4 regions of the Alkalicoccus luteus genome follow, and region 4 is predicted to be linked to each of the others. Evidence: predicted binding sites of a transcription regulator. Region 4 holds the regulator's gene; each other region holds the start of a gene.
The links. Region 4 encodes Rex, which represses fermentation and respiration genes when NADH is low (regulators of the CRP and FNR family bind a similar motif). Its sites were predicted from a motif close to TTGTGAAATATTTCACAA; they were not measured.
Positions count from the first base shown of each region.

Region 1: the regulator Rex is predicted to act here: its motif matches at 3,758-3,775, upstream of ACSZLD_RS11300 (AtpZ/AtpI family protein).
Region 2: the regulator Rex is predicted to act here: its motif matches at 4,251-4,268, upstream of ACSZLD_RS10760 (DoxX family membrane protein).
Region 3: the regulator Rex is predicted to act here: its motif matches at 3,437-3,454, upstream of ACSZLD_RS07785 (nitrate/nitrite transporter).

Region 1 covers NZ_JBPZEY010000007.1:174,035-181,827, reverse strand. The annotation lists gene atpA (F0F1 ATP synthase subunit alpha) at 1-634, opposite strand, end outside; gene ACSZLD_RS11325 (F0F1 ATP synthase subunit delta) at 648-1,196, opposite strand; gene atpF (F0F1 ATP synthase subunit B) at 1,196-1,693, opposite strand; gene atpE (F0F1 ATP synthase subunit C) at 1,820-2,050, opposite strand; gene atpB (F0F1 ATP synthase subunit A) at 2,127-2,852, opposite strand; gene ACSZLD_RS11305 (ATP synthase subunit I) at 2,910-3,281, opposite strand; gene ACSZLD_RS11300 (AtpZ/AtpI family protein) at 3,265-3,516, opposite strand; gene upp (uracil phosphoribosyltransferase) at 4,196-4,825, opposite strand; gene glyA (serine hydroxymethyltransferase) at 5,064-6,329, opposite strand; gene ACSZLD_RS11285 (ABC transporter permease) at 6,555-7,265, opposite strand; gene ACSZLD_RS11280 (ABC transporter ATP-binding protein) at 7,262-7,793, opposite strand, start outside.
Region 2 covers NZ_JBPZEY010000007.1:48,096-55,888, forward strand. The annotation lists gene ACSZLD_RS10735 (alpha-amylase) at 1-736, opposite strand, end outside; gene metA (homoserine O-acetyltransferase MetA) at 876-1,790, opposite strand; gene ACSZLD_RS10745 (Cof-type HAD-IIB family hydrolase) at 1,994-2,773, shown strand; tRNA gene ACSZLD_RS10750 (tRNA-Arg) at 2,853-2,929, shown strand; gene ACSZLD_RS10755 (hypothetical protein) at 3,244-3,996, opposite strand; gene ACSZLD_RS10760 (DoxX family membrane protein) at 4,472-4,993, shown strand; gene thrB (homoserine kinase) at 5,451-6,371, opposite strand; gene thrC (threonine synthase) at 6,368-7,432, opposite strand; gene ACSZLD_RS10775 (homoserine dehydrogenase) at 7,432-7,793, opposite strand, start outside.
Region 3 covers NZ_JBPZEY010000004.1:308,968-316,760, reverse strand. The annotation lists gene nirB (nitrite reductase large subunit NirB) at 1-2,257, opposite strand, end outside; gene cobA (uroporphyrinogen-III C-methyltransferase) at 2,285-3,052, opposite strand; gene ACSZLD_RS07785 (nitrate/nitrite transporter) at 3,504-4,709, shown strand; gene nasC (assimilatory nitrate reductase catalytic subunit NasC) at 5,524-7,686, opposite strand; gene nirB (nitrite reductase large subunit NirB) at 7,683-7,793, opposite strand, start outside.
Region 4 covers NZ_JBPZEY010000020.1:6,807-14,599, reverse strand. The annotation lists gene ACSZLD_RS16520 (sigma-54 interaction domain-containing protein) at 1-841, shown strand, start outside; gene ACSZLD_RS16515 (MDR family MFS transporter) at 832-2,241, opposite strand; gene ACSZLD_RS16510 (redox-sensing transcriptional repressor Rex) at 2,390-3,028, opposite strand; gene moaC (cyclic pyranopterin monophosphate synthase MoaC) at 3,050-3,544, opposite strand; gene ACSZLD_RS16500 (ATP-binding cassette domain-containing protein) at 3,674-5,584, shown strand; gene tsaD (tRNA (adenosine(37)-N6)-threonylcarbamoyltransferase complex transferase subunit TsaD) at 6,297-7,307, opposite strand; gene rimI (ribosomal protein S18-alanine N-acetyltransferase) at 7,304-7,750, opposite strand; gene tsaB (tRNA (adenosine(37)-N6)-threonylcarbamoyltransferase complex dimerization subunit type 1 TsaB) at 7,743-7,793, opposite strand, start outside.

The sequences.
Region 1 (7,793 bases), on a different contig from region 4:
GTGTTTCTACCACGCCTGCAACGGTTGATTCCTTCTGACCAATTGCGACATAAATACAGATCATGTCCTCTTCTTTCTGGTTGATGATCGTATCCATGGCAATCGCTGTTTTACCAGTCTGGCGGTCCCCGATGATCAGCTCACGCTGTCCGCGGCCGATTGGAATGAGGGAATCGATTGCTTTTACGCCTGTCTGAAGCGGCTCGTGTACGGACTTACGGTCCATGACACCAGGAGCGGCGCTTTCAATCGGGCGTGTTTTGGATGTTGCTACCGGGCCTTTGCCGTCAAGCGGCTGACCGAGCGGGTTGACAACGCGGCCGAGGAGCTCTTCCCCTACCGGTACTTCCATGATTCGTCCTGTACGCTTGACTTCGTCTCCTTCACGAATATCAACATACGGTCCGAGAATGATAATACCTACGTTGTTCTCCTCGAGGTTCTGGGCCATTCCCATGACACCATTGGAAAACTCGAGCAGTTCTCCGGCCATAACGTTCTCCAGGCCGTGAGCAACGGCGATCCCGTCCCCGACACGGATGACGGTACCGACATCATTTACTTCCATTTCAGATTCATAGCCTGCAATCTGCTGCTTCAGCAGCGAACTGATTTCATCGGCTCTGATGCTCATATATCGTTCACCCCTATCTACTGATGCCTGCAGTCATGCGTTCATGAATGCGTGCAAGCTGATTCGCGACAGTGCCATCATACACAGTATCTCCGATGCGTACGCGCAGCCCGCCGATGACGTCTTTGTCCGTAACATTATGGATCGTCAGCTTCTGCTTTCCAGAACGCTTGGCAAATACGTCTGCCACGGCGTTCTTTTCAGTTTCACTGAGCGGCTTGGCTGAATGTACGACCGCCTCAGCAACTCCCTGCGCTTCATATGTCAGCGCCTTGAAGTTGTCCGCAATGGCCGTAAACAGCGATTCACGCTGGTTGTCCACGAGAACCTTCAGCAGGTTAATCACCTGCTGGCTGACCTTGCCGGAAAAGGCCTGGTCGAGGATCTCTTTTTTACGGATGTTCGTCATCTTTGGATGGCGGAACACTTCGTCAAGAAGGTTCGTGTCCTGCGTAACCTGTGCTACGGTATCAAGATCTTCCAGAGTTGTGTCCAGCGTCCCCTGCTCCTGCGCCAGTTCAAACAGCGCAGTGGCATAACGCACACCGATTGGATGTCTCATCATAGGTCTTCGCCAACTTCTTTAAGTGTTTCCTGAATGAGTTTCTCCTGTTCCCGTTCATCCAGCTCTTTCTCGATTACCTTGGATGCGACAAGGACAGACAGGGTGGAAACTTGCTCACGAAGCGCGGAGATAGCCTGTGCTTTTTCTGTGTTGATTTCCTGTTTCGCGTTTTCTTTCATTCGTTCTGATTCACGGCGCGCGTTCTGCATGATGTCCGCCGCCTGGTTTTCACTTGATTTCTTCGCGTTTTCCACGATTTCTTTCGCTTCTTCACGCGCTGTCTGAATGGCGTCACGCTGCTCCTGCAGGTACTTTTCAGACTCTTCGCGGTTCTTTTCTGCCGTAGCGATCTGGTCCGCTACATGTTTTTCCCGCTTTTCCATCATTCCCATAACAGGACCGAAGGCAAATTTCTTGAGCAGGAGAAGCAGAACGAAAAATGCTGCTATTTGATAAAGCGCATTAATCCATTCAATTTCATTGATATCAAACAACAGGGTCGCCTCCTTTTTCCTAAGCTGTCTTGTGGGAAAAGGGAATCCAGACGAGCTGGACCCCTCTATCTACATAAGGAATGGCGAAGCGAGTTAAAACTTCTCCGCCAGTTAGAATGTGTTAACCTACATTTGACCAAGGAGCAGGAAGGAGATAACGATCGCAAAGATCGGAAGGGCCTCAACAAGCGGAATACCAATGAACATAACAGTCTGAAGCGGACCGCGCAGTTCCGGCTGACGAGTAACACCCTGAAGCGTGTTTGCAACAACAATAGCAACCCCGATACCACCTGCGATAGCTGCAAGTCCAGCTGCTAGACCAATACCAATACCAATAAGACCAATTTCAATCATTCTGAAAATCCTCCTTAGAATTATGTGTGATAGATGTATGAAGAATACGCCCTTGCAGGGTCATTATTCACGAAAATTAGTGTTCCTCGTTTACTTTGTGGGCCATGTACACCATCGTCAGCATGACAAAGATGAAGGCCTGAAGGGAACCAATGAAGACACTGAATGCCTGGAAAATAACGAGCGGCAGAAACGCACCGAACACCCAGAACAAACTTGACGTACCAAGGCCGACGAGCATGACGATAATAACTTCTTTCGCATAAATGTTTGCGAAAAGTCGCATACCAAGCGTGACCGTGTTGGAAAACTCCTCAATCAGCTTAAATGGTAATAAGAAGCCGACCGGACGGAGATAATCCTTTCCGTATTCTTTCGGACCTTTCAGCTTAATGCCGTAATAATGCGTCAGCAGGATCACGAACAGGGCAAGCGAAAGGGTCAGAACCGGATTTGATGTCGGGGAATTCCACCAGACGTAGTGCTCTCCGGCAGTCGCAAGCTCAAACGGAACACCCATCATGTTCGCAACGAACACGTAGAGGATGAGCGTGATGCCCAGCATAAAGAAATTTTTGCCGCGTTCCCAGTCCATCGTACTGCTGATGATGTTTTTGATAAACTGCACGAGATACTCAATGGCATTCTGCGCGCCGGTCGGATACATCTCAATGCGCCGTGTCATAAAGAATACGACGAAAAAGACGATGGTCATCGCTGCGGTTATCAGCAGAATGTTCGGCACGTTGACCGTCATCCACGGAATACCAAACAGATCGACCGTTAAGAATTGATTATCCAATCGTAAATTCACCTCTCTTTGATGCATTTCAGACGGTTCCGCTTTGCAAAAGCCGCACTACTGGAAATGTTTTTTTTGGAAAATGGGATCAATCAGAAGAATGACATACGTAACTGCGAGGCCTGCAATTACACCAATCATATCGAAATACTGGGGAAAAGCTTGCGCAATAACTAATGCGATGATGACACCAACCATCCTGCCGAGCGTTCCGATAGAAAACCTGTACCTGCCCGAAGCGTGCGAGTCGAGCACCCGCTTCGTCTGGAAATATGTACTGATGAGATTCAGCAGGCTAACCGCCGTACCGAATGCCATTCCAAGGAAAAACGTCGAAAACGACGTCACCGCAGCAGTCATGAGTAACAGGACGATGATAACCGCCGTGTAAATTGTGTAGCGTCTGGCAAGGTTATACATTATTGTCATCGTTGTCCTCCGTAAATCTCATCACTGTGGTGTAAATGCCGTACATCGCTGTGATCAGTCCTGCCAGAAGCAGAGTGATCAGAAAAACGCTGCCGGTTCCTAGCCATTGATCGAGCCATCTGCCACCAAAGACACCTACCAATACCGCTCCTATTATATAGGAGGATATCGTCGACATAAGCGCAAAGGCTTTCAAAACGGATCGATAAGGTGATCGCTTTGGCTCGTTCGGCATACCGCATGACTCCCCGCTCACAAAAAAATGGATTGTTCACCCGATACCCTTAGTCATCGTACAACACGCCCCCCTGTCTGTCAACACAGTGAAAACGTCAACAATGCCGACGTATCAAGGGCTTGTGCAATGTCCGACTGCCTCGTCAGAACCCCTCGGATTCCGTCCCAAACCTTTTTCGCACGCCTCCTATTATACATAAGATTGTGAAAAATGTCTTTTATATGTGGGAGAAAATTAAATGTGAATTTTTTGTGAAGAATCAGGCTCTCTGCCTGTGACAGCAGGAATTCTGCCGGCTTACAGGAAAATCCATTCGGCAGATAAGCCAGAATGTGGTTTACGATTGTATAAAGAGGGTAGGAAAATTGCTATTTTGAAGAAGAACACGGTTTGCGGTGTCGGCAGCAGGCGCTTATTTGGGCGGTGCAGAAAAAGTTGAATGTTTGCATGCTGAAGTTAATCATTTGCCGGGTGTAAATGATGCTTTTTTCGTTATAACAGTCTTACGTTGATGCTCGTGAACAGCTGCCTGCCAATGATAAAGCTTTCAGAGGAAAAGTTGAAGCTTTTGCAGGCAATGTTGATGATTTACTCCGAAAAGTTGAACACTTTCATTAATCGTTTTTCACTATAAAAAAAGCAGAAGCCCTCGTACAGAGCTTCTGCCTTGCGACTTTTACTTTGTTCCAAACAAACGGTCGCCGGCATCGCCGAGACCTGGAACAATATAGCCTTTTTCATTCAGCTTTTCATCAAGTGCTGCGAGGAAGATATCCACATCAGGGTGGGCTTCCTTCATCGCTTCGACGCCTTCCGGTGCAGCGACGAGGCACATAAGCTTAATGTTTTGAGCGCCGCGCTTTTTCATGACGTTGATCGCTTCGATCGCCGATCCGCCTGTGGCAAGCATCGGGTCAACGACGATAAAGTCACGCTCGCTCGTGTCCTTTGGAAGCTTCACGTAATATTCGACCGGCTTGAGCGTTTCCGGGTCACGGTAGAGACCGACGTGGCCGACCTTTGCAGCTGGAATAAGCTCCAGCATGCCGTCTACCATGCCGAGACCGGCGCGCAGAATTGGAACGATGCCAAGCTTTTTGCCGGCGATCGTGTGGCACGTTGCTTCTGCCACCGGCGTCTGCACCTGTACTTCCTGAAGCGGCAGCTCGCGGGTGATTTCGAACGCCATGAGACCGGCAATTTCATTTGTCAGCTCGCGAAATTCCTTCGTGCCGGTCTTCTCATTGCGGATGTAAGAAAGTTTATGTTGAATCAACGGGTGGTCAAACACGTATACTTTTGCCATCATTTTCACGCTCCTCAGCTTCGTTTCCTTTGCGTATTCTACCGTACCAGGGCCCTCTCTGCAAGAGCTGATCACGCATGCACCTGCCAAATGAACGGCTCGCGCTGCTTGAAGAGCAGCATAAACCTGGTCTTCTTTGCCCCGCAGCGCTTGCCACCGCTGCTTCGTCCCTTTCTTTTCCATAAAAAAGGGGCCGTCCTCCACGATGGATGGACAGCCCCGAAACAGGGCTCAGCGCCTATTCGTCTTCGTACATTGGGAAGGCAGCAGTCAGCTTCGCCACGCGGCTGCGCGCTTCTTTGAGCACTGCTTCGTTTTCCGGATCCTTCAGTACAGAAGCGATGATTTCGCCTACTTCTGTCAGCTCCTGTTCTTTGAAGCCGCGGGAGGTGACCGCTGCTGTACCGATACGGATACCACTTGTGACAAACGGGCTTTCCGGATCGAATGGAATGGCGTTTTTGTTCGTCGTAACGGCCACTTCATCGAGCGCTTTTTCCGCTACTTTTCCTGTCAGGTTCAAGCTGCGCAGATCGAGCAACACGAGGTGGTTGTCGGTGCCGCCGGAGACGAGATCGATCCCGTTGTCCGTGAGCGCCTTGCCGAGCGCTGCCGCATTTTTCTTCACCTGCTGGGAATACGTTTTAAAGTCGTCACGAAGCGCTTCGCCGAATGCGACAGCTTTCGCGCTGATGACGTGCATGAGCGGTCCGCCCTGCAGACCAGGGAAAATCGCTTTATCGAGCTTTTTACCGTACTCTTCTTTGGCGAGAATCATACCGCCGCGCGGTCCACGAAGGGTTTTGTGCGTTGTCGTGGTCACAAAGTCCGCATACGGCACCGGGTTCATGTGGTCGCCTGTTGCGACAAGTCCTGCGATGTGGGCCATGTCGACCATCAGGTATGCATCGACTTCGTCCGCGATTTCCTTAAAGATGCTGAAGTCAATTTCACGCGGATAGGCGCTTGCACCGGCAACAATCATCTTCGGCTTGTGCTCCTTCGCCAGCTCGCGCACCGTATCATAGTTGATTTTACCGGTGTCCGGCTCGACGCCGTAGCCGACAAACTCATACTGCTTTCCGCTGAAGTTGACCGGGCTTCCGTGCGTTAAATGTCCGCCGTGGTTCAGATCCATGCCGAGCACTTTGTCGCCGTGCTCCAAAAAGGCAAAGTAAACAGCCATGTTCGCCTGGGCGCCGGAGTGCGGCTGCACGTTGGCATACTCTGCCCCAAACAGCTGCTTGGCGCGGTCCCGCGCGATATTTTCGACGGTGTCTACGTGCTCACAGCCGCCGTAATAGCGCTTCGCCGGATATCCTTCTGCATATTTGTTCGTGAGAACCGATCCCTGCGCTTCCATTACTGCACGAGATACAAAGTTCTCGGATGCGATCAGCTCGATGTTATCGCGCTGACGCTTCAGTTCCAGCTCCATTGCCTCAAAAAGTTCCGCGTCCTGTGCCTTTACATGACTAAGTGCCTGCTTATCGATCGTTGTCATTATACATGGACCCTCCCTAAGCTCTTCGTAATTAGCTTGATACTGCCCTTCATTTTAACGCCTACCGCGAAAATAAGCAAAGGAATTTGCACTCGTCTGACGAATGAACACGCTTTCATTCTGTTTTTTCTTAAAAAACAGCTGATTCGCGTGATTTTATCTCCCAAAACAGAGCGAAAAGACGGATGTCCCTTCGCTCTGTTTGCTTAAACATTCGTATTTTGTCTACTCCTCAATGAATGTCCGCTTCCGGTAGACAGCGACCGTCAGTACAGCAGCCGCAACTGTCCATCCGGTAATAACAAGCAGATAGCCGGATACGTCCGCCAGTCCTCCGCCCTGGCCGACGGCAGCCGCAATGTACTCCAGCTGAAAGTTCGGCAAGTATTCCAGCCAGGCAGCAATATCATACTGCTGGAAAAACTCGATGAATAATCCGCCCATGCCGAGAATGAAAATAACCGGCAGAATCAGCACCGATGCTTCTACGAGCGTCCGGGCAAGCAAACCGAGCAGCAGACCGACCATTAAATAGAACACAAGCGAAATCGCCAGGCCTGCATACACGTATATTCCTTCCGGCGTGTAGCCGGTGATTTGCATGCAGATGACGAGTGTTACGGCAGTCAAAGCGGCAGCTACTGCACTTTTTCCCGTTAAAATCTCCGTAGATGTCGCAGGTGACAGCATGAGAGAACGAAGCGTCTTCTTTTCTTTTTCTTCAGCGATCAGCGCCGTCTGCACAAAGCAGGCGACAGAGGCAAACGTCAGATTAATGACGAGGTAATGCACAACAAGCGGAATATCGTCCTGGCGTCCAAACATGAGCGCGAAGAAAAATGGCATCACGGCTGTTGTCAGCACGAACATGTTCTTGGAGAGCTCCTTCATGTCTTTCGCAGCGATGGCGTAGGTTCTGACGATGGAAAAATTCATACGAGCTCCCTCCCGGTTGTTTGAATAAAAATGTCTCCAAGCGTTGGCAAATTCGTTTTAACTTCAGCCACACGGCCGCTCCCAATCCAGTCGGCGAGTTTTGCCGCATCATCCTTCGTCTGCTGCAGGCTGTATGCTGAACCGTCCTTCAGTTCAACGGAGATCGTGCCATCGGCGTACGCCTGTCGCAGCAGCTTCGGCTTGTCGCTCAATTGAACCCGTCCATTGTCCAGGAAGGCAACACGGTCGCAGAGCGTTTCCGCTTCCTGCATATCGTGCGTCGTTAAAAAGATCGTGGTCCCCTGCTCCCGCATTTCCTGCAGACCGCGGTGAATGCGGCTGGAGCTCGTCGGATCAAGCGCCGCTGTCGGTTCATCGAGGAACAGCAGCTCCGGCTCATGCAGAATCGCTCTTGCAAACAGCACCCGCTGTGTCATGCCTTTGCTCAGCTTGGCGGCAGGCTTCTTCTTTTCCCTACTCATGCCAGTCAGCTCAAGTACTTCGTCAATTCGTTTTCCAGGCTGCTTT
Region 2 (7,793 bases), on a different contig from region 4:
AGTCAGAGATAAAGTTGTGATTAATATGCTTGATCGCATCGAGTCGGAAGCCGTCGACGCCTGTTTCAGCGGCAAACCATTTTGCCCAGTTCAACGTCTCTTCCACAACTTCCGGATGATTGTAGTCAATGTTTGCGAACATGAGATAATCGTAGTTGCCGAATTCATCATCGACGTGATCGTTCCATTCCTTCCCATCGCCAAGAATCCGGAAGACAGCATCCTTTTCTTCCGCTTGATCGTAGTCCGTTCCATTAAAGTGGTAGTAGTGCCAGATGAAGTCAGAGTGTTCGCCGTCCCGTCCGGGAAACGTGAACTTGGTCCAGCCTTCGATGTCATAGGGATCGCTTATTACGTCGGTGCGATTGTCCGGGTCAACTTCCACGACTTCAAACGTTTCCGTTTCATCTGCGCCGGCTTTATGGTTCATCACAATATCGGCGTAAACCATCACATCATGATCGTGACAGGCATGAATCGCTTCCAGCAGCTCTTCCTTCGTGCCGTACTTTGTGCGGACCGTCCCTTTTTGATCAAACTCTCCGAGATCATAAAGGTCATACACGCCATAGCCATTGTCATCCTGGGAGATTGCCTTTGTTACTGGTGGAATCCAGACAGCATTAATGCCAACACCCTGAAGCTCTTCCACGTGCTCCTTCAGACGCTGCCAGTGCTTGCCGTCGTTCGGTACGTGCCATTCAAAAAATTGCATCATTGTATAGTTAGATGGTATTTGTCCCATAAAATTCCTCCTGTAAGTGATGTGGATATGCTCTTATACCCGTTACAGGCAGAATGAAACAGGACCTTCGATTACCGAAACAACCCCTTATACAAAAAAGACGCCCCGGCACGCGGCCGGAGCGAGACGATCAATTCCATTCGAACGGTGTCTGCTGGTAAACGTAGTAGTTGAGCCAGTTGGAAAACAGCAGGTGCGCATGAGAGCGCCAGCGGTTCATCGGCGCTTCGGATGGATCATTGTTCGGAAAATAATGAGCAGGAATCTGCACGCTCAGTCCGCGGTCGAGATCGCGCTCATACTCTTCTTTCAACGTGACCGTATCATATTCGAGATGGCCGGTTGCCATGACGTGACGTCCGTCCTTCGACATTAACAGAAACGGCCCTGCTTCCTTCGACGAAGCGAGCAGAAGCAGGTCATCATGCTCCAGCGTCGAATCGACGGCAATATTCGTGTAGCGTGAGTGCGGGGCGATAAACTCATCGTCAAAGCCGCGCAGCAGCTCGATCTGCTTCACGGCCGGATCAATCCGGTGCCGGAAGATGCCGGAACACTTCTGTTCAAGCGGCACCTTTTGAATACCATACAGATGATAGAGGGCCGCCTGCGCCCCCCAGCAGATGTGTAAGCTCGACGTCACGTTCTGCTCCGCCCAGTCCATGATCTCCGTGATTTCCTTCCAATAAATCACGTCTTCAAAGGAAAGATGCTCAATCGGGGCACCGGTGATAATCATGCCGTCAAACTTGTGCTCGCGAATGCTGTCAAAGTCCTTGTAAAACTCCTCCAGATGCGAGTGGCTGACATTTTTCGGCTGATAGGTCACCGTGCGCAAAAACGTAATGTTTACCTGAAGCGGCGAGTTTCCGAGCAGCCTGAGCAGGTGGGCTTCTGTTTTTTCTTTTTCCGGCATGAGGTTCAAAATCACGATGTTAAGCGGACGAATGTCCTGCATTGTCGCGCGCTCATCTTCCATGACGAAAATATTTTCGCCTTCCAGTACATCCTTGGCCGGAAGGTTTTTCGGGACATTAATCGGCACTGCGGTTCCACCCTCTCCTGCTGACGCAAAAATCTGATAACTTCTATTATAACAACTGGCAGGAAATCTACAATGATTTTATCCGGAAGCCGCGCACATGTAAACGCTTAACTGCACGAAGTTGTCTGTAAACCGCTGTACGACGGTGTTTAGTTGGCTTATAATGGACGGAGCATCCATATCCAGAGAGGGGACAGAAGACGATGGCCGATCGAAAACTGCTTTTTTTTGACATAGACGGAACACTTGTAGATGAGGAGAAAAAACTGCCGGATTCCACAATCGCAGCGATTCAGGAGCTGCAGGACGCCGGACACTATACAGCGATCGCGACGGGGCGGGCACCATTTATGTTCAGCCGGCTGCGAGAGAAGCTTTCCATCAGCTCCTTTGTCAGCTTTAACGGCTCATACGTGGAATTTGAAGGCGAAACGATTCACGAAAATCCGCTAAAGTATGAGGAGCTGAAGCGCCTTACGGCGATGGCAGAAACGAATGACCATCCACTCGTGTACTTGGATCATCGCGACATGAAAGCAAACGTCCCGCACCACCCGCACATTGAAGAGAGCATCGGATCGCTCAAGTTTGATCATCCGGAATTTGACGATACGTACTTGAACAGCCGGCCGATCTACCAAACGCTGCTGTTCTGCACCGATGGAGAAGAGAAGCCGTACGAACAGGAATTCAACGACTTTGATTTTATCCGTTGGCATGAAGTCTCCACAGACATCATCCCGTCCGGCGGCTCCAAAGCGATTGGAATTGAGGCCATGATGAACCGTCTTGGTGCAACCAGAGACGATGTATACGTATTCGGAGACGGACCGAATGACATTGAAATGCTTTCTTTTACAAAAAACAGTGTTGCCATGGGTAACTCTGTGCCGGAAGCACTGAAGGCTGCTTCCCACGTAACCGGTCACGTAGGCGAGGACGGACTTGCAGACGCCCTGCGCCAGTTTGGATTAATCAAGTAGCCTCGGGTGGAAGAAGCCGGGTGATTACGCTATAATGAACAGTGCCGTCTCCCCCTTTCAGGCAGACGGCACATTCGATGACCCTGTAGCTCAGCAGGATAGAGCAGCCGCCTCCTAAGCGGCAGGTCGGAGGTTCGAATCCTCTCAGGGTCGCCATACATAATAACGCTGAAACCCTTGATAGACAAGGGTTTTTTTATGTTTTTCATTGGAATGTATGTTCGAAGAAGGTGATTAACAGCAGTGTTTGGGAGCGAATTTTCTTTCCTTACAGATTCCCTTCAATACATTCATTAAACTGGTCTGAATAGTTGTTTTCCGATATACGATGGCGAATGAAATAGACACGAAGTTTAACTAAAAGTCTCTGTATGTATAACTCACGTTTTAAAGAGGTATCCTTCCACTTGAAATACACGAACGTACGTTCTTTTTAACGAGAAAAGAAAAGCCTCGAAAGGCTTCACTTTTTAAAACTCAACTTCAATGTCTACATCTTCTCCAATATCTTCCCAATCCTCATTAGTAGGGGAGCTCCATGTGATTCGAACGCTTTCAACATCTTCCGCTGCAGAGTTTTCTAATACGAAGAAGAAGGTACCATTGTGAGAAGTTCCTGACATCATGTCACCATCGATATGATCGGAGAGCCACATATCTGATTCAAGCTGCTCTCCAGTACTCGTAGCGATCGTTGCTTGAGAAACGTAGAAAGTGATATCTTCATCTGCAGTGTTTTCGACAGTAAGATCCATTTGGATCATTTCAAGCTCTTCCGTTTCCAGCATGTCAGCCATTTGCTGAGACAGTTCACCAGACTGCGCATTTACTTGTTCAATATCAATGACAACGGGCCCAGTTTCAATTGTATCAATATCATCTTGTCTTGCATGAAGGGTAAACGTCCCACCTTCATTTTCAATCGTTTCCCCAACTTCTGTTTCCCAACCGTCTTCTGCAATTTCATCTGCAGCGTCTTCTTCGTTTCCGTTCATTTCTTCATCAGCTTCAGCATTTTCTTCGTTCTCTTCTTCTAACTCTTCGTTCTCGTTATCTTGCTCATTATTGTCCTCATGCACATCGTCATTATTCATATCGTTCTCATTGTTATTCAAAGCTGCATTAGCTTCGTTCTCATTTGCGTTACCATTATTCTCAGCATCCCCGCATGCTGTGAGTAGAAGAGCAACACCAATCGTAGTTGTAAAAACTGCTTTCCTCAAAAAGACAACCCCTTTTAGTAATAAAATAATATAACCCTACTACATTATGGGAGTAAGTGAGTAAAAAAGAAAGGGTTATTTACTATTGTTTCGTTTGTTCCGTGCACTATTTCATATGAAACGCGTTTCGTCTCCTGGATAGCATTTAATCATTCAAATCGATTAACTACTTTTGCTTCTGGTCGAACTGTCTTTTGTGAAAGATTGGGAAGAACAAGTGTTTAGAAATGTGCAGATTTTCACGGCCGAATTATTTGCTCAATATTTCACAAATTAGACACAAGGTTTATGCTCAGTAATTCACAAGTGTGTGCTATAGTATACCTATAGAAAGGTTGCTCACTAATTCACAAACTAACATCCGGTCATCCCAGCGCGCAGAGCCGGAAGCACTTTGTTCCGTCCATCATGGACAAGAAACGTGAGCAGCTTTTCTTCCAAACCAAACTTATAACAATCTTAGGAGGAATTAATCATGTTTATGGACTTCTTACGGAACAATCGAATTGCTGCTGGTATTCTCACGTTTCTCCGCCTATATCTAGGTTGGGCCTGGTTGACTGCAGGGTGGGGCAAGGTAGTTGGAGGATTTGATGCTTCCGGCTATCTGCAGGGCGTTGTAGCCAATGCTGATGTTGCCGCACAATATCCTACCTACCACGCCTTTATTGAACATATAGCATTGCCGAATGCCGGCCTCTTCAGCTTTATGGTCGCCTGGGGTGAACTGCTTGTCGGATTGGGACTGATCCTCGGTGTGTTCACTACTGCTGCTGCGTTCTTTGGAATCGTGATGAACTTCGCATTCCTGTTCGCTGGAACGATCTCTACGAATCCTTTGCTCGTCCTGGTTACCATCTTCATTCTCGCTGCGGGTGCCAACGCAGGCCGCTTCGGCGGGGACCGCTGGGTGATTCCTTACCTGCGCACCCACCTACTGGGCCGCGACTGGATCCAGAAGCGGATGCCGCAGAGCCGCCGTCCAAAAGCCGCATAGTGAAAGAGAACCGGGAGCAACTGAAGCTTCCGGTTTTTCCATGCGTGCTGCCTTGTGAAAATGTGTATGTTTCGTCTTAAACGCATGCAGCGAGGCAGAAAGGAGGTGCAGTATTTTTCTCCATGTAGCCAACTGTCTGTAATGTCGGATCGCTTCCGGGAGCTGGAAGCTTCCTGATGACTGGAATTCTCTGATGAAAGTTTTTATTTGGGGGCGGAAACGTTTCATTTCAGCCTTCCAACTTTTCATTCTCCGTCCTCAACTTATCATTTCCGGACTGTATCTTATTACGGTTATCACCCTCTGTTCGCGATAGCGAAAATTTAATCATTTGCATGCCTGACGTTTTCACGTTCGCATCGGAACTTATCATTTTGCACCGATATCTCGTCCGACCCCCTCATACACATTAAAAGCCCGAGGCCGCAACGCGCGGCTTCGGGCTTTTCGTCACGTTCTATCGTCGAACTGCTTCGCGGCAGGGGATCGCCTCCACGAAGGAGCCTCCTGCGTCGACTTCGACTTGTTCCACTGCCTGCTCCTGATAGTGGGAACGGAGCTGGAGCAGCACTTCTTTGCCTTTTCCTTTTGGGATAAAAAACAAAATGATCGGACCGGCGCCGCTCAGCGTCGCACCGTATACCGGAAGCTCGTCGATCAGCGTTTCGGCCCGCTGCCATTCCGGAATGGAAGGGAGGCGGTACGGCCGGTGAAACAGGTCGTTTTTCATCATTTTGCCGGCGAGCTCCCAGTTGTTCTGCATAATGGCAGCGGTCAGCACGTTCGCCGCGCTGCTGGCGTTGACGGCTGCCTTATAGGAAAAGCCTTCTGGAAGCGTATCGCGCGATTCCTTCGTGCTGAGTTCATACGACGGGATGACCGCGACGAGATCAATGTCCGGCACGCCGGCGTGCACAAGGTATGTGTCCTCTTCGTACTGGCTGCCGATGACGAGCCCGCCGTAAATGGAGGGAACGACGTTATCCGGATGTCCTTCATACAGGCTTGACCAGTGCGCTTTGTCTTCGCGCGTCAGCTGCAGATCGCAGAGCACATCCGCAAGCTCAATGCCGGCTACGATGGCCGTGGCGCTGCTTCCAAACCCGCGGGAAAGAGGGATGTCGCTCTCCATTTTGACGCGGGCGGCGGGAAGGGCGACGTCATACTTTTCTGCGATCCATTCGGCGATGATATAAATCAGGTTTTCTTTTCCGGCGGGAATGCCCTCAAGATGAGGAGAGTCCGCTTCGAATACCCATTCGTCAGCCGGCTCTGCATACAGCGTCAAGTAGCGGTTCAGCGCCATGCCGATGGAGTCAAAGCCGGGACCCAGGTTGGCGGTGCTTGCCGGAACGCGGATTTTCCACTGCTGATTCATGACTGCTTCACCCTTCCAAGCATATGATCAAAGACGACCTGCTCATCATTTGGCAGCTTGACAGGCTGCACAGGAGCGGTATCGATCGCCGTATTCGGATCCTTCAGTCCGTTTCCAGTCAGTACAGAAACGACGCGGGAGCCCTTTTTGATTTCGCCGGATTCGATCTGTTTGATCAGGCCGGCTACAGAAGCGGCAGAAGCCGGCTCGGCGAACACGCCTTCTTCGCGCGCGAGCAGCTTGTAGGCTGCGACGATTTCATCGTCTGTGACAAAGTCAATCGCGCCGCCGGAAGCTGATGCAGCGTTTACTGCCTTATCCCAGCTTGCCGGGTTGCCGATCCGGATCGCGGTTGCGAGTGTTTCCGGCTGATCGATGACTTTGTTTTGCACGATCGCCGCTGACCCTTCTGCTTCGAAGCCGCGCATTTGCGGGAGTCCTGTTCCTCGCGCTTTGTGATACTCTTCAAACCCTTTCCAGTAGGCCGTGATGTTGCCGGCGTTGCCGACGGGAATCGTCAGGACGTCCGGCGCGCTGCCGAGTGCGTCCACCACTTCAAAGGCGGCCGTTTTCTGTCCTTCAATCCGGTACGGGTTCACCGAGTTTACAAGCGTGATCGGCGTCTGTTTTTCCAAGTTGCGCACCATCTGCAGCGCATTGTCGAAGTTTCCTTCGATGCTGACGATTTCAGCCCCGTAGACGACCGCCTGCGCGAGCTTGCCCATGGCAATTTTCCCGTCCGGAATGACGATCAGGCAGCGCATTTTTGCCTGAGCCGCATAAGCGGCAGCGGCAGCTGACGTGTTTCCGGTAGAAGCGCACATGATCGCTTCGCTTCCAGATTCCTTCGCTTTGGCAACAGCCATGACCATGCCGCGGTCTTTGAATGAGCCGGTCGGGTTGGCACCGTCGTATTTCACGTACAATTCTACGCCGAGCTTCTCAGAAAGATGCTTCATCGGCAGCAGCGGTGTATTGCCCTCCTGCAGCGAAAGCATTGGTGTATCTTCAGTTACTGGCAGATATTCCTTATATTCTTCTAATAGTCCGCGCCACAGCATTATGACATGTCTCCTTCCGTACGGTAGCTGCTCTTAATCTCGACGACAACATCCTCGTCCTGAAGGCGCTCCAGTACTTCCTCATAATCTTTTTTCGTTACTTCATGAGTGACTACAATGATTTCCGCCAGGCGGCCTTCGTTCAGCGGTACCTGCAGGATCTTTTCCAAGCTGACGTTATGCTCGTCGAAAATGCGGGTCAATGCTGCAAACGTGCCGCGCTTGTCTTTTGCGTGAATCCGCAGGAAGTACTTCGAACGGATTTCTTCATCGGTTTTCAGCTGCTTCTCAAACTGAGGAATGACAGCAGAGTTGCCGGTGACCCCGAGCCGCTTGTTTTTCAATACTTCCACTAAGTCGG
Region 3 (7,793 bases), on a different contig from region 4:
CAAGTCCGACTCGTTCGAGCCAGTGTGATGTGCGTTCCAAATATTTAGCGGTTTCCCGGTAAAGCTGCATGTAGGCTGCTGTCATATGAATCACGTCTTCATCAGTCGTCACGGTACAGAGGAGGTCACCCTGACGCAGATCGACACCGCCATTACCGCCGACATACATTTCCCAGGCACCCTGAAGACCGACGATGCCGATATCTTTAATACCTGATTCTGCACAGTTACGCGGGCAGGCAGAGACACCCATCTTCACTTTATGCGGAGTAGGCACACCCTGAAACTTCTTTTCAAGGTCAATACCCAATTGAATCGAGTCCTGAGTGCCAAATCGACAGAAGTCCTGGCCGACACATGTTTTGACCGTGCGTACTGCTTTTCCGTAAGCGTGCCCGGAAGGCATGCCGAGCTCTTCCCAAATCGACGGCAGGTCGGCTTTTTTAACACCAAGGAGATCGAGCCGCTGTCCGCCTGTTACTTTGACCATCCGTACGTTGTATTTGTCAGCGACATCCGCTATTTTGCGAAGCTCCTCTGGATTGGTCACGCCGCCGTACATGCGCGGCACAACGGAATACGTGCCGTCATTTTGAATATTGGCGTGCACTCGTTCATTGATAAAGCGGGAATTCGCATCATCCTCGGCTTCTTCCGGATTCACCATGTTAATGTAATAGTTAATCGCCGGCCTGCAGGAGGAGCAGCCCTCCGGTTCGGACCAGCCGAGAACATTCATGACTTCCCGCACGAGCGTCAGCTTTTTATCTCTGATCTCTGCGGTTACTTCTTCGTGAGAGAGCGTGGTACAGCCGCACATCGGTTCCTTCTGATCGGCTTCACGGAAAGCATCGCCAAGCGTCAGCTCCAGCAGTTCGGAAACGAGTGGCTTACACCCGCCACAAGAGCGCCCGGCGTTTGTGTGCTGGGTAACTTCCTGCAGAGAAGAGAGCTCCTTTTCCTGAATACTTGCGACAATGTCTCCTTTGCATACGCCGTTACAGCCGCAGATCGTTTCATCCTCTGCCATACTGACGACAGCACTTTCAGCTGATGCTTCCCGCTTTTCTGAAGGAAGGATCGCTGCTTTATCCATCTCGGAAATATCAGTTTGCTTTTTAATCATATCGAGCAGCCGTGGTGAATCGGACGTATCTCCAAACAAGACAGCACCGATCACGCTGCCGCCGCGGACGACGACCTTCTTATAGACTCCTTCAAACTCATCATGCACGCGGATCGCCTTCGTATCAGCACCGTCTGTAAATTCTCCAGCAGAAAAAACGTCTACGCCTGATACTTTAAGCTGCGTGTACATAAGCGAGCCTTCATAGGCGCTTTCTGCTGTTTCAGCCAAATGATCAGCGAGTACGGAACCTTGCTCATACAAGGGAGCGACCAGTCCGTAAACCGTTCCGCGGTGCTCGACACATTCACCAACAGCGTATACGTCGGGCACGTTCGTGCACATCTGATCATCGACTAAAATGGCCCGATCCGTTTCCAGACCTGAAGCAGCGGCAAGGGCGACGTTCGGCCGGATGCCGACAGCCATGACAACGAGATCGGTATCAAGGGAAGTGCCGTCTTTGAACAGCAGTCCGGAAACGCGATCTTCTCCTCGGATTTTGACAGTCTGCTTATTCATATGGAAGCGCATGCCCTGGCCTTCCAGTTCTTCCCGCAGCATCGCAGCTGCAGGCTCGTCCAGCTGGCGCTCCATGAGAAATTCCGGCAGGTGAATGACGTCGACTTCCATGTTCAGGTTGAGCAGCCCGCGTGCTGCTTCCAGTCCGAGCAGTCCGCCGCCGATCACCGCCGCGCGTTTATGGGTTTTAGAAGTCTCAATCATCGCTTCGCAATCTTTGATGTCACGAAAGGCAATCACACCTTCTTTATCCGCCCCGTCAATTGGCAGCATGAATGGATCAGAGCCTGTGGCGAAAATAAGCTTATCGTAAGCCGCTTCAGTTCCGAAGCTTCCATAAACGACCTTCTGTTCGGTATCGACCTGAACTGCTTCTTCTCCACAGTGAAGGTTACAGCCATTTTTTTCATACCAGTCATAGTCATTCAGAATGATATCTTCCACGCTGCTGTCTCCCTGCAGGACAGAGGAGAGTAAAATCCGGTTATAGTTCGGGTATGGTTCTTTTCCGAAAATCGTGACCTCAAATCTGTCCGGATCACGTTTGATGATTTCTTCCAGTGTGCGGATACCGGCCATGCCGTTTCCGATTAAGACGAGCTTTTCCATTACATAATTCCTCCCAGCAGTAATTAGTTATACGACTTTTTCAAACGGTGCAGCGGGTTTTTCAAACCAGGACAGCGAATCGTGAAGCGCAGCGACTTCGCCGATGACGACGAGTGCAGGAGCCTGTAAGTTTGCGGCTGCGGCGTCCTTGCTTCCACTTCCGAGTGTGGAACGGATCGTACGCTGATTCTTGGTGGTTCCTTGTTCAATAAAGGCGACCGGGGTATCGGCGCAGCGGCCTGCGTTGATCAGCTTCTCGGAAAAGACCGGCAGCTGCTTCACTCCCATGTATACAACGATCGTATCGGCTGCGTGTGCGAGTGCGTGCCATTGTACGTCGCTGTTATCTGAGCAGCAGTGACCAGTGACAAACGTAACAGATGAGCTGTATTCCCGGTGAGTCAGCGGAATGCCTGCGTAAGCAGCTGCGCCTGTACCAGCGGTGATGCCTGGTACAATTTCGAATGGGACACCGGCTGCGGCACAGGTTTCTGCTTCTTCGCCGACTCTGCCGAACATCGAGGGGTCCCCGCCTTTCAAGCGGACGACCGTTTTTCCTTCGCGTGCCTTTTCCACTAACAGAAGTTGAATTTCCTCCTGCTTCATTGCATGCAGACCGGACCATTTACCGCAGAAGATCCGTTCCGCGTGTTCGGGAGCTTCGTTTACCAGCTCGCGGCTGACCAGCCTGTCATAAACAATACAGTCGGCCTGCTCCAAAGCGCGCTTTCCTTTTACTGTAATGAGGTCGGGGTCTCCTGGACCGGCACCGACTAAATAGACTTTTCCGTTCATGGGAACGACTCCTTTGTCAATAAAATACGGCACCCGGCTCCGGGTGACTGATAGGCTTCATGATAAAATAGATGTATTTTTAATACTACTTTGTTGTAAGACTTTCTGACAGCATAATTTCAGAATATTCCATCGCATCATATACAGGCATATACAGTCGTTTTTTCACATGGAAGGCGTTTTCATCCATCATTTCCGCATAGATATCTGCCTGTAGCTGACCTGCATTATTTTTGTAGGTAATAAACGGAAAGAAGGAAGCAAGAGGATAAAAGATAGATAATATATGCATGTTTGAAGCCAGTGAAACACGTTGGGGGACAAGGGTTTATCCGGAAATTTAGATATCAGATAATTCAAAAAACATGTGATATTACCTGACACATGTGATGATATTCACAGCTTGGACTGCCACAATGCAGAGGACAAATTGATGAAGGAGTGTTGAAACGTGAAACTGTCGGATCTACGAAAAGGTGGTCATGCTCCGTCGCTGCTTTCTGCATTTTTATACTTTGATATCAGCTTTATGATTTGGGTGCTTTTAGGGGCGCTCGGGGTGTATATTACCGCTGACTTCAACTTATCGGCAGGCCAGATTGGATTTATAGTGGCAGTCCCGATTCTCGCCGGTTCGATTTTCAGAGTGGTTATCGGTATTCTGACCGATCGGTTTGGACCGAAGAAAACCTCGATCGGGGGCATGATCATTACGATGATCCCGCTTTTCTGGGGCTGGCAGTTCGGTGTGACGGTAGCAGAGCTTTACATGATTGGTATTTTGCTCGGGGTCGCTGGAGCTAGCTTCAGTGCTGCACTGCCAATGGCAAGCCGCTGGTATCCGCCGCATCTTCAAGGAGTGGCGATGGGCATCGCCGGAGCAGGGAACAGCGGTACACTGCTTGCTACACTATTTGGTCCAGGACTTGCGGAAGTGTTCGGCTGGAACGGTGTATTCGGGCTTGCCCTGATCCCGCTGACGCTTGTGCTCCTGACCTATATCTTTCTCGCTAAAGAACCGCCGAATCAGCCTGCTCCAAAGCCGGTAAAGGATTACTTTTCCGTACTGAAAGAAAAGGACGCCTGGTATTTCTGTATTTTGTACAGCGTAACGTTCGGAGGCTTTGTCGGGCTGGCAAGCTTTTTAAGCTACTTTTTCGCTTCTGAATATGCCGTGTCCGGCATTGTAGCCGGTTATCTTGTATCGGTAGTCATCGCTTCCGGCAGCTTTTTAAGACCAGTAGGAGGACTGATCGCAGATAAAATCGGCGGCGTCCGCTTACTGCAGTATTTGTTTATCGGCGTCGCTGTCTGTATGATGGGAACCGCCCTGCTGCCGCCTTTGGCAGTTGCCCTGCCACTGCTGTTTCTCGGTATGGGCTGTCTCGGGATGGGGAACGGTGCTGTGTTCCAGCTCGTTCCACAGCGTTTTCAGAAGGAGATTGGCATGGTTACCGGCATCGTCGGTGCTGCCGGAGGGGTAGGAGGCTTTTTCCTGCCCAACGTGCTCGGCATTCTTCGCGATGTAACTGGCACATACGGTTCAGGATTTATTGTGTTTTCCTTCGCCGCTGTATTTGCTCTCGGTCTGCTGACCTTTGCCCAGGCTGAATGGAAGCGGGAATGGAAGCTGTCGAGAAAATCTGTCAGAATTTAAGGGACGCAAAGCAGCCGCTGTTTCCGGTTCTCCGGAAACAGCGGCTTTTTTCTGCTGGAAAAGTCATTGTGATGTATAAACGTTGCATCTGGCTACATCTGCATACACTCACTCTCCGGAGGCACGGGCTCAGCTAATCGCTTCTTTCGTCAGAAGCGCTTGATCTTCGCCTCGTTCTGATCATCCCGTAGTGAAGGCCTTCTATGTCAGCAGCTGGCAGTATATTTTGAACGCCTGGTTATACCTGGCGCAAGGCTGATAAATACCGATTTGGATGCAGAAGCGAAAGCCTGGACTGGTTTGCGAAGGCTTTTTTCGAGAAAACGGAGTCCTAGTGAAGCCGCGCCATCCTGCGTTACGCTTTTCCCATCCTGCATGGGGACTGTCCGTAGCAATAGCTGAAGGCAAGCCTACGACAGGCTTCGTAAGCAGAAGGGAACTACACCCAAACGAAACAACATGCTACTTCTTGTACTTCATCTACAAGCAGCCGCTGTTTCCGGTTCTTCGACAACAGCTTTTTTTCTGTTGGACAAATCGAAGGGGGATAAGCAGCAAACGATGTGAAGAATGTATCTGTGCAAAGAGAACATCATGAGCTGAGCTAGGTAAGAGTGAAAAATGCTGCTGACAATCTGGAAAGAGAAGACCAGTGGAAGACAGCTTTCCAGTTCCTTTAGGCAGTCTGTTGTTCACATATCAGCGCCTATTCATATACGGATTAGGGAAGCGTAACTTCGGCAACGCACGAAAAGCACGAAAGAAGGGAGCTCCCTTTCTCTCGTGCAATCTGCTGCAACTGCTGAGTAACTGATTAAGATTCAGTCGTTTGCAGAGCAGGCTCGTGACGTTTGATCGAAACGGGTGTTGATTTGTAGCCGGGCATGCGTGAGACAGGGTCTAACTTTCCCGGTATCAGCATGTTGACGTTCTGGTGTTCCGCCCAGTGAAACGGGACAAAAACGGTGTCGCGGCGGATGTCGGCGGTAAGCTGTGCGCGGACCGTGATGGAGCCTGCGTCCGATATTACATCCACCAGATCTCCTTCTGCAATGCTGTAGGTGTCTGCAGTCGCCGGATGCAGCTCGATAAATGATTCATATAAACGGGCGGCAAGCTTCGTGCTGCGCCGTGTCTGGACTCCAGTCAAATAATGCGCCATCACGCGGCCGGTCGTGAGCAGGAGCGGATGCTTTTCTGTCGGTATAGAAGTCGATTGTACGGCTTTACTGTCAACAGCGGTTAACAGTGCACGTCCATCTGGCCTGCCGAAGCTGTTGGCAAACAGACGTGGTGTACCCGGGTGGTCCAGGTCCGGACAAGGCCAGAACAAACCCTCTTCACGACGGATCCGGTCGTACGTCATGCCGTAGTAGTCAGCTGCCCCGCCACGGCTTGCGTGCCGCAGTTCATTGAACACCTCTTCGGCTGAACGAAATGGAAAATGTTCGGCAGCACCGAGTGCTTCAGCCAGCTCGCAGATGATTTTCCAGTCCGGTTTTGTGCTGCCGGGTGGTTTTTTCGTCGCTTCTCTCAGTGTGACACGGCCCTCCAGGTTCGTCATCGTCCCTTCATCCTCGAGGTAAGAAGCAGCAGGTAAAATTAAATCGGCATACTGGGCTGATTCGGAAATAAACAGGTCGACTGCAACGAAAAAATCAAGCGTCTCCAGTGCCTCTTTAATAAACGAGGCGTTTGGATTGGAAACGACCGGATTGGAGCAGACTAGCAGCATGCCGCGAATGTCGCGCTCCTTTACTTTCTCCATCATTTCATACGCGGAGACGCCGCGGCCGGGCAGCTCTTCTTCCGGAACGCCCCAGAAGTCTGCAATATGCTGCCGGTCTTCCGGATTGTCGATCATCCGGTAGCCCGGCAGCTGATCGGCTTTCTGTCCGTGCTCCCGGCCGCCCTGTCCGTTTCCCTGACCGGTTACGGCGCCATATCCGCAGCCTTCCCGTCCGATTTTTCCGGTCAAAAGAACAAGGTTCAGCAGATTGCGTACCGCCATATGTCCGTCCGTTTGCTGTTCGACCCCTCTTGCTGTCAGTACCATACCGGTTTCAGCAGCAGCGAAAATACGCACGGCGTCGCTGATCTTCTGAACCTCAACCCCTGCATAGTCAGCTGCATCTTTTATGGAAATGCTCTGTAAATGGGGCTGCAGCTCCTGCCAGCCTTCTGTACGATCTTTCACAAACGATTCGTTCACAAGACCTTGCTGCATCAGGGAAGCAAGCATGGCATTCGTGAGAGCAGCGTCCCGCCCCGGGGTTACCTCCAGATGCAGATCGGCGATAGCGGCCGTTTCGGTTTTCCGAGGATCGATGACGATAATAAATGCACCGTTCGCTTTTGCTTCCTCCAAATAAGGCATCATCACCGGCTGACAGGACGCAATATTCGTTCCGGAAAGCAGTAGAACCTGTGCCTTAGGAATATCGGACAGTGCGTTCGTCAGTCCTCTGTCAATGCCAAGCACTGCCTTGCTTGCTGTCGCAGCAGAGGACATACAAAATCTTCCATTGTAATCGATATATTTAGTTTTCAAGGCAACCCGCGCCAGCTTTCCAAGCAAGTAGGATTCCTCGTTGGTAATGGAAGCACTCCCATACACACCGACACTGTCCGACCCATACTGCTGCTGCAACGACTGAAACTTCTCACGAACGAGTGCAAGCGCCTCTTCCCAGGAAACCTCTTTCCAGGAGCCATCGGCCTGTTTTTGAACTGGGTGCATAAGCCGATCCTCATGTACCGCATGGGCATAGGCATTCATCCCCTTCATGCAGAGGCGTCCTTTCGTAACGGGATTGTCGACGCCTTCTGTTTTATATTGTTTTCTCGTCACAAAAGACTGCTCGATTACCTTCTTTTTACACTGCATACTGCAAAAGGGACACTGGGTGTCGTACACTTTTTCAGATTCAGACTGTTTTTGTTTCTCGCGGTAATAATGGAGAAGAGAATGTTTCATACGGTGCTCCTTTCCAGATACTGCTGCGCTTCCTGCAGACGGCTGAGCAGGAGGCGGCAGTTTTCCTCATCAAGCAAAACTTCCCGGATGGGGACAAAGCCAATCCG
Region 4 (7,793 bases):
TAAAGAGCTGTTCGCTCATGCCGTGCATCATAACTCTCCTGTCTGGCAAGGTCCCTTTTTCGCGGTGAATGCCGGTGCCATGACAGAAAGCCTGCTGTTAAGCGAGCTGTTCGGCTATGAAGAGGGGACGTTTACCGGTGCGCAAAAAGGCGGCCGCCGCGGTCTGTTTGAGCTTGCCTCAGGCGGCACGCTTTTCTTGGATGAAATCGGGGATTTGAGCCCAAACGTGCAGGGACAGCTGCTGCGTGTGCTTCAAGAGGGCGAAATCCGCCGCGTCGGCGGAAGCCGCAATATTCCGGTTGATGTGCGAATTGTGACAGCAACGAACAAGGTGTTGGATGAAGAAGTTGAGCAGGGACGCTTTCGTGCTGATTTGTTCTATCGGCTGCGCGTCCTCCCATTGACAATTCCGCCGCTGCGCGAGCGTACGCAGGATATTCCGCTTCTCGTGCAAGCGTTTTTGCCGGAGGGCAATGCTCTGTCGGAAGCTGCGCTGGAGGCGCTTACCTCCTACAGCTGGCCAGGCAATATCCGCGAGCTGAAAAGCTGTCTTGCTTACGCGGTGACGCTTGGCGGTGACGTTATTTCTACCGATGACCTGCCGGCCACGGTGTTTGCCCGTCCTGCAAGCAGCTTAACGCCGGATCACCTGATTATTCTGGATTTGCTTCGCGACGGTACACGGAAAAGCTTAAAACAGCTGGAGCAGGAGGCTGCCCCCCTCACCCTGCAACAAATCCGCCGCATCGTTGAACAGCTGGACCGCGAAGGACTGATTCAGAAAGGGCGCGGGCGGATCGGTTCCCAGATCACCCGCGCCGGTATGGCGGTTTATGCCTGACGCTGCTGGCGCCTGTGTTCCTGCCCGAGCAGAATACCTGCCGGAATCGAAAGGAATCCGAGTACGGCAACGATCAGAAAGCCTTCGTTGATTGCCGTCAGGCTTGCCTGTTCAATCGTGCTGCCGTTTACGGCCATAATCTGACCGCGGCGCACTTCAAAATAGATGGAAACGAATACGATACCAAACGCTGAGCTCATTTGCCGGAATACGTTGTTCATAGCTGAACCGCGCGACACAAATTTTTCCGGAATCGCGTTCATACCGGCTGTTGTCGCCGGCATCTGTGCAAGCCCCATGCCGATTCCGCGAACCGCGTTCACCGCAATCACAATCCAGACCGCTGTTTCCAGCTGCATGAATCCGAGCACAGCCGTTCCAACAGCCATGATCGACAGTCCGGCGGTGACAGGAAGAGCCGGACCGATCTTATCAAGCATCCTCCCTCCGACCGTCATAAAGATGCCGGATAAAAGAGCTGCCGGCAAAAAGGCCAGACCGGTCATGACGGCACCTAGGCCGTAGACATTCTGAATGAGCAGCGGGATTAAAAAGATGCCGCTGAAGAGCATAATCGAACTGATCATCGCTACCACAACGCTGTAGGTGTACGCCCTTGCCTGAAACACGGACAGATCAAGCAGCGGCTGGGGACTTTTCAGCTCAATTCGCGTAAACAGAACAAGCAGAGCAAGCCCGACCGTCACGAGTGAGAGATTGACCGGATTATACAGCTGAGCCAGCTCATTCATACGCCCGAGCGCAAATAGAATCGCGCCGACGCCGGCCGTCACTGTTAGAAAGCCCGGCAGGTCGAAGCGGATATCATCCACCTTTTTCGTCTGCCGCAGATAGCGCCAGGAGAAGGCGAGACCTAATATCCCGGTTGGCAGGTTGCAGAGAAAGAGCCACTCCCACGTGCCAAATTCGATAATTATTCCGCCAAGCGTCGGTCCAATGGTCGGCGCCATCATGGCGGCTATGCCCCAGACGCCGGTCGCAAGCCCGCGCTCTCCCTTTGGGAACACTTCAAAAATAAGCGCGAGCGAGAGCGGCATCATAATGCCGCCCCCGACGCCTTGAAGCCCGCGGAAAAAGATGAGCGAGCTCAAGTCCCACGACATGGACCCAAGAACGGAGCCGGTTAAAAAAATTGCGAGCCCGACCATGAACAGCTGCTTTTTGCCGAATTTATCACCTAAATAGCCGGTGAGCGGCATCGTCATGCCCATGACGACCATAAAGATCGTAATCACCCAGCCTGTCGCGACGGCTCCGGAGTCGAACACCTGCATTAGGTGCGGGACAGCCGGATTCAACATACTGTTATTTAAAATGACTGTAAATGTACCGAGCAGCACTGATATGACGACGAGCCACTTTTGAGGTATACGTGCCATGATGTCACCTTCATTTTCTTTCGATTAACGAATCTTTTTCTATCCTATCATAATGCATGGCCCTTTGCCCCGAGCAGCGATTGAGACCCTCGGCTTTCCTCCATCATAAAAACCGCCCCGTTTCCGGGACGGCTCGGTTTCAGCTTTATCATGAAAGCGGATAATGCTTCATAAAGTAAATCAGCGACTGCAGCTCAACGGAGAGGTCGATGTGGTGGACACGGACGTGATCCGGCAGCGACAGCCTTGCCGGCGTGAAATTTAGAATACCCTTAATGCCCGCTTCCACTAGCTCCTCTGCAATCCCCTGTGCATGCTGGGATGGTACAGTCAGAATCGCCACTTCCACTTTTCCTTCAATATGCTTGCCGAGGTCTTTAAAATGATGCACCGGCACCTCGCCAATCACTTCTCCAACCACTGATTCGTCGACATCAAACGCCATCTCGATCCGGGTATTATTGCTTTTGCTGAAGTTGTACTTCAAAAAGGCTGTGCCTAGATTTCCGACGCCGATGAGCGCTACCTGTGTCAGCTCATCCTGGTCGAGTGTCTTGCGGAAAAACGAAAGCAGATAGCTGACGTTATAGCCGTAGCCTTTTTTACCGAGCGCACCGAAGTAGGAAAAATCGCGGCGGATCGTGGCAGAGTCCACCTTTACTGCTTCGCTCAGCTCAGACGACGACACGCGGTGCTTACCGGATGCCTGCAGTCCTTCTAAAAAGCGGTAGTACAGCGGCAGCCGTTTAGCGGTCGCCTGCGGTATTTTTGCCTGATCAATATCCATCATTCCATATCCCCCTGTCCTTTAGCGGTCGCTGCTCTCTCGTGAGAAGTCGCCGCTTTTGCCGCCTGTCTTTTCTTTCAGGTAGGTCGGACCAATGACCATCCCTTTATCAACGGCCTTGCACATATCGTAAACCGTAAGCGCTGCAGCGGATGCGCATGTTAACGCTTCCATTTCGACACCTGTTCTTCCTGTCGTTTTAACAGCTGCTTCTATCTTCAGTGTATATGTTTGCTCCTTCACAATCCAGTCGAAAGAAACATCCACGCCTGAAAGCGGGAGCGGATGACACATCGGGATGATGTCTGCCGTATTTTTAGCTGCCATAATGCCTGCAATTTGCGCCACCTGCAGCACATCTCCTTTGCCGATTTGCCCGGCGCGGATCTTCGTATATATCTCTTCATTAACTTCCACGCTTGAAAGCGCCCGGGCTGTCCGCTTTGTGATTTCCTTATCGGAAATATCCACCATGCGCGCCCTGCCTTCTTCATTAAAGTGTGTTAAGTCACTCATGCTTCCACCTCACATTTCCACCATCCATTGTACACTATTCGCTTTTTCAATGCATGCTTTGCCTGTGCAAGGCAGCTCATGTACACTGGAGAAGGAGAAGAATGAACTGACAGAAGAGGATGAACCGCCATGATATTACTGCAATGCTCGCAGCTGTCCAAGTTTTTTGGATCTGAACAGGTGCTGGCTAACGTGAAAATGGAAATTAAGAGCCGGGAACGGATCGCCCTCGTCGGCCGGAATGGAGCTGGAAAGTCTACGCTTCTGCGCGTCTTTTCCGGCGAATACGATCATGATGACGGGCATCTTATGATCCCGAAAGAGGTATCGATCGGCTATCTCGCTCAAGACAGCGGACTGCAGTCGGAACGGTCGATCTGGGAAGAAATGCTGACGGTTTTCACCGATCTGCGCGCGATGGAACAGGAGCTTCGACGCCTCGAAGAGAAAATGGCCGAAGGCAGCGAAAAAGTGCTCGCAGAATATGACCAGCTTCAGCTTCAGTTTCAACAGCGCGGCGGTTTCCAATACGAAGCCGATATCCGCAGTATTTTGACGGGCCTGCATTTTCAGTCGTTTGATTATGATACGCCGGTTTCGTCGCTCAGCGGCGGTCAGAAAACGAGGCTTGCCCTCGGGAAGCTGCTTCTGTCACGGCCGGATCTGCTGATTCTTGATGAGCCGACCAACCACTTGGATATTGAGACGCTGACGTGGCTGGAAGGCTATTTAAGCGGCTATGACGGTGCTGTACTTATCGTATCGCACGACCGCTATTTCCTCGACAAAGTCGTGGATACGGTCTATGAGCTGTCCTTCCAGCGCACGCGCCGTTTTACTGGCAATTACTCCAGCTATCTCGACCAAAAAGCGAAGCAGCTCGAGCTCGACATGAAGCAATACGAAAAGCAGCAGGAGGAAAAAAAGAAGCTGGAAGACTTCGTCCAGCGTAACCTGGCCCGTGCCTCCACGAGCAACCGCGCCAAAAGCCGCCGCAAGCAGCTCGAGCGGATGGACGTTATGGACCGGCCGAAGGATGACGACAAATCAGCTTCCTTCCGCTTTCAAATTGACCGGCAGAGCGGGAACGACGTGCTTCAGCTTGATGACGTGTCGGTCCGTTACAAGCCCGGACAGCCGCTGATTGATCACATTTCAGTCCAGCTGACCAGGGGCGAAAGCGTAGCACTGCTCGGACCAAATGGAATAGGCAAATCGAGTCTGCTCAAGACGATCACCGGTGCGATGAAGCCGCATGCAGGAAGCATCCGGCTTGGCAGCAACGTTTCTATTGGCTATTACGATCAGGAGCAGACGGAGCTGACCTCTAATAAAACCGTGCTGCAGGAGCTATGGGATGAGTATCCACATGTGAATGAGAAGGATATTCGAACGGTGCTCGGCAACTTTCTTTTCAGCGGAGACGACGTCTTGAAGCATGTACAGGATTTAAGCGGCGGCGAAAAGGCCCGGGTGGCCCTTGCAAAGCTGATGATGAAAAAAGCGAATCTGCTCATTCTCGATGAGCCGACCAACCACCTCGATCTCGACAGCAAAGAAGTGCTTGAGAATGCGCTCATTGACTACCCTGGTACGATCCTGTTCGTCTCGCACGACCGCTACTTTGTTAATCGGATGGCGACAAGAGTAATTGAATTGACCACCAATGCCGCAATCAGCTATCTCGGGGATTATGACTACTATGCGGCGAAAAAGCAGGAGCAGCAGGAACTTGCCCGCATCGAAGCGGAAGAATCACCGGTTGAAGCAGCTGCACCGCCGTCTGCCAAAGCTGATTTTAAAGCCGGAAAGGCCCGCCAAAAGGAAGTTCGGCAGCTTGCAAGGCGAATTGAAGAACTGGAAAAGGCGATTGAGCAGGAAGAATCTGCAATCGAAAAAATTGAAGCGCTTCTGTGTGAACCTGATGTTTATCAGGATCACGAGCGTACGCTGGAGCTGAACGTTCAGCTTGAACACGTAAACGGACGTCTCGAACAATGGATGGATGAATGGGAAAAGCTGCAGGAACAGCTGGATTAACACGCAGGAACGGCGAATAATCGCCGTTTCTTTTTTTGTGTTGTCCACAGGCTGCATACGTTCACAAAGTTACTCACAGAAAATATGGCGCGTCAATACAAAAATGGTCACCTATTCACAGTTATCAACGTTATCCCCAGACTTATGCACATTATATCGGCTCAGGAAGCGCATTTTGATTTAGTTACTCACATTATCCACAGTTATCCACAGATTTTCTGTTAACAACTCAAACCCTTCTACGGCGCGAATGTATCCGTTTTATTCACATTATCCACAGAATCTTAACAATTTATACACATACAAGATAAAGGTCCTGCCTTCACCCTGACAAAAGAATGAGCCGCCCTTAAAAAGAGCGGCTGATAACGTATTTTTAGGGGAATAACCTTGCATCTGCCTGTATCTGCGGACGCTCGCTTTCCGGAGGGAACGGGCTCAGCTAACCGCTTCTTTCCTCCATTGGAAGCGAGGGAGCTCTGCCTCGTTCTGATTCGAGGTCCTCCGATGTCAGCAGCTGGCAGTGCGTTACACGTGCCTGGTTATGAAGGTACGATCGATTTCCATACAGATAGAACCTTCCAGATGAAACGTTTCGATGTTAAACAAGGATGCCAGTACGTTACCGAATTCATGATAATCGTAAAACGCAGCCGCGTCTGCCTGTCGAGCCGTTCTCTCAAAGGACGGCTCGCTCGTTTCTATTATTGTTTTAGCTGATAGAAAGTCCGGGAACCCCGTTTAACCGGTCATCGGCAAAACGTTTTTCCTGATAGCGCACGTAAGCCGCGGCACCGATCATCGCCGCATTATCCGTACATAGAGAAAGCGGCGGAATGGTTAACGTCCACCCTTCCTTTTCTGCTGTTTCTTCGAGTGCGCTTCTCAGACCGCTGTTGGCAGCTACACCGCCCGCGAGCACGAGCCGGCTGACGCCGTACCGCTTGGAAGCAGCAGCCGTTTTCGTCACGAGTACATCAATCACTGACTGCTGAAAGCCTGCGGCAAGCGCTCCAGGATCGATTTCTTCTCCTTTTTGCTTGGCGTTGTGCAGTGTGTTTATAACAGCTGATTTCAAACCGCTGAAGCTGAAATCAAGCGATCCTTCTTCAAGCCAGGCGCGAGGAAGCTCCACTGCTTCTGCCGAACCGGAGGCAAGCTTATCGATTTCCGGACCGCCGGGGTAGGGAAGACCAAGTGTGCGTGCTACTTTGTCATAGGCTTCGCCGACAGCGTCATCGCGCGTCCGTCCGATGATTTCAAATGACCCGTGTTCCTTCATATAAATAAGCTCTGTATGCCCACCTGAGACAACAAGCGACAGCAGTGGAAACTGCAACGGCTCGACAAGATGATTAGCATAAACGTGACCGGCGATGTGATGCACGCCGATCAGCGGCAGCCCATGAGCGAACGCCACAGCTTTTGCTGCATTTACGCCGACAAGCAGTGCTCCGACAAGACCTGGCCCCTCAGTGACAGCCACAGCATCAAGGTCTTGGAAAGTCATGTTTGCCTGCTGCAGCGCTTCCTCCATAATAACCGTAATTTGTTCGACGTGATGTCGGGATGCGATTTCCGGAACAACACCGCCAAACCGTTTATGAGAGTCCATCTGCGAAGCGATGACGCTGCTTATAATGGTTGTGCCGTTTTCGATAACCGCTGCGGCGGTTTCGTCACAGCTTGTTTCCACAGCGAGAATTCGTACTTGTTCACTCATAGTTTCACCCACATAACCAATGCATCCTCCTGATTATCCGTATAGTAATGCTTCCGAATTCCTCCGGGTTCAAAGCCGTATTTTTTGTACATCGCCTGAGCCGGATGATTCGATACCCGGACTTCGAGACTCAGCCGCTCCGCTCCAAGCGTCCGGGACATTTCCATCGCACTTTGGAGCAGGTTTTCGCCGACTCCCTGCTGCCGGAACTCCGGGTCCACGGCAATATTGGTAATGTTTGCGTTCTCTACGACAACCCAGAGACCGCAATATCCGATCACCCGATTTTTAACGACCGCAACAAAATAATAGGCAAATTGATTTTTAGTCAGCTCCTGATAAAAAGCATCCCGCGTCCACGGTGTTGAAAAGCAGCGTTTTTCAACATCCATTACTTCTTCTATATCAATGGTATCCATCATCCGGATTTCTGCTCTAGCCATGCTCATTCTGCTTTCTCTGCCAGTTTGCTTCAGCCTCTGCCAG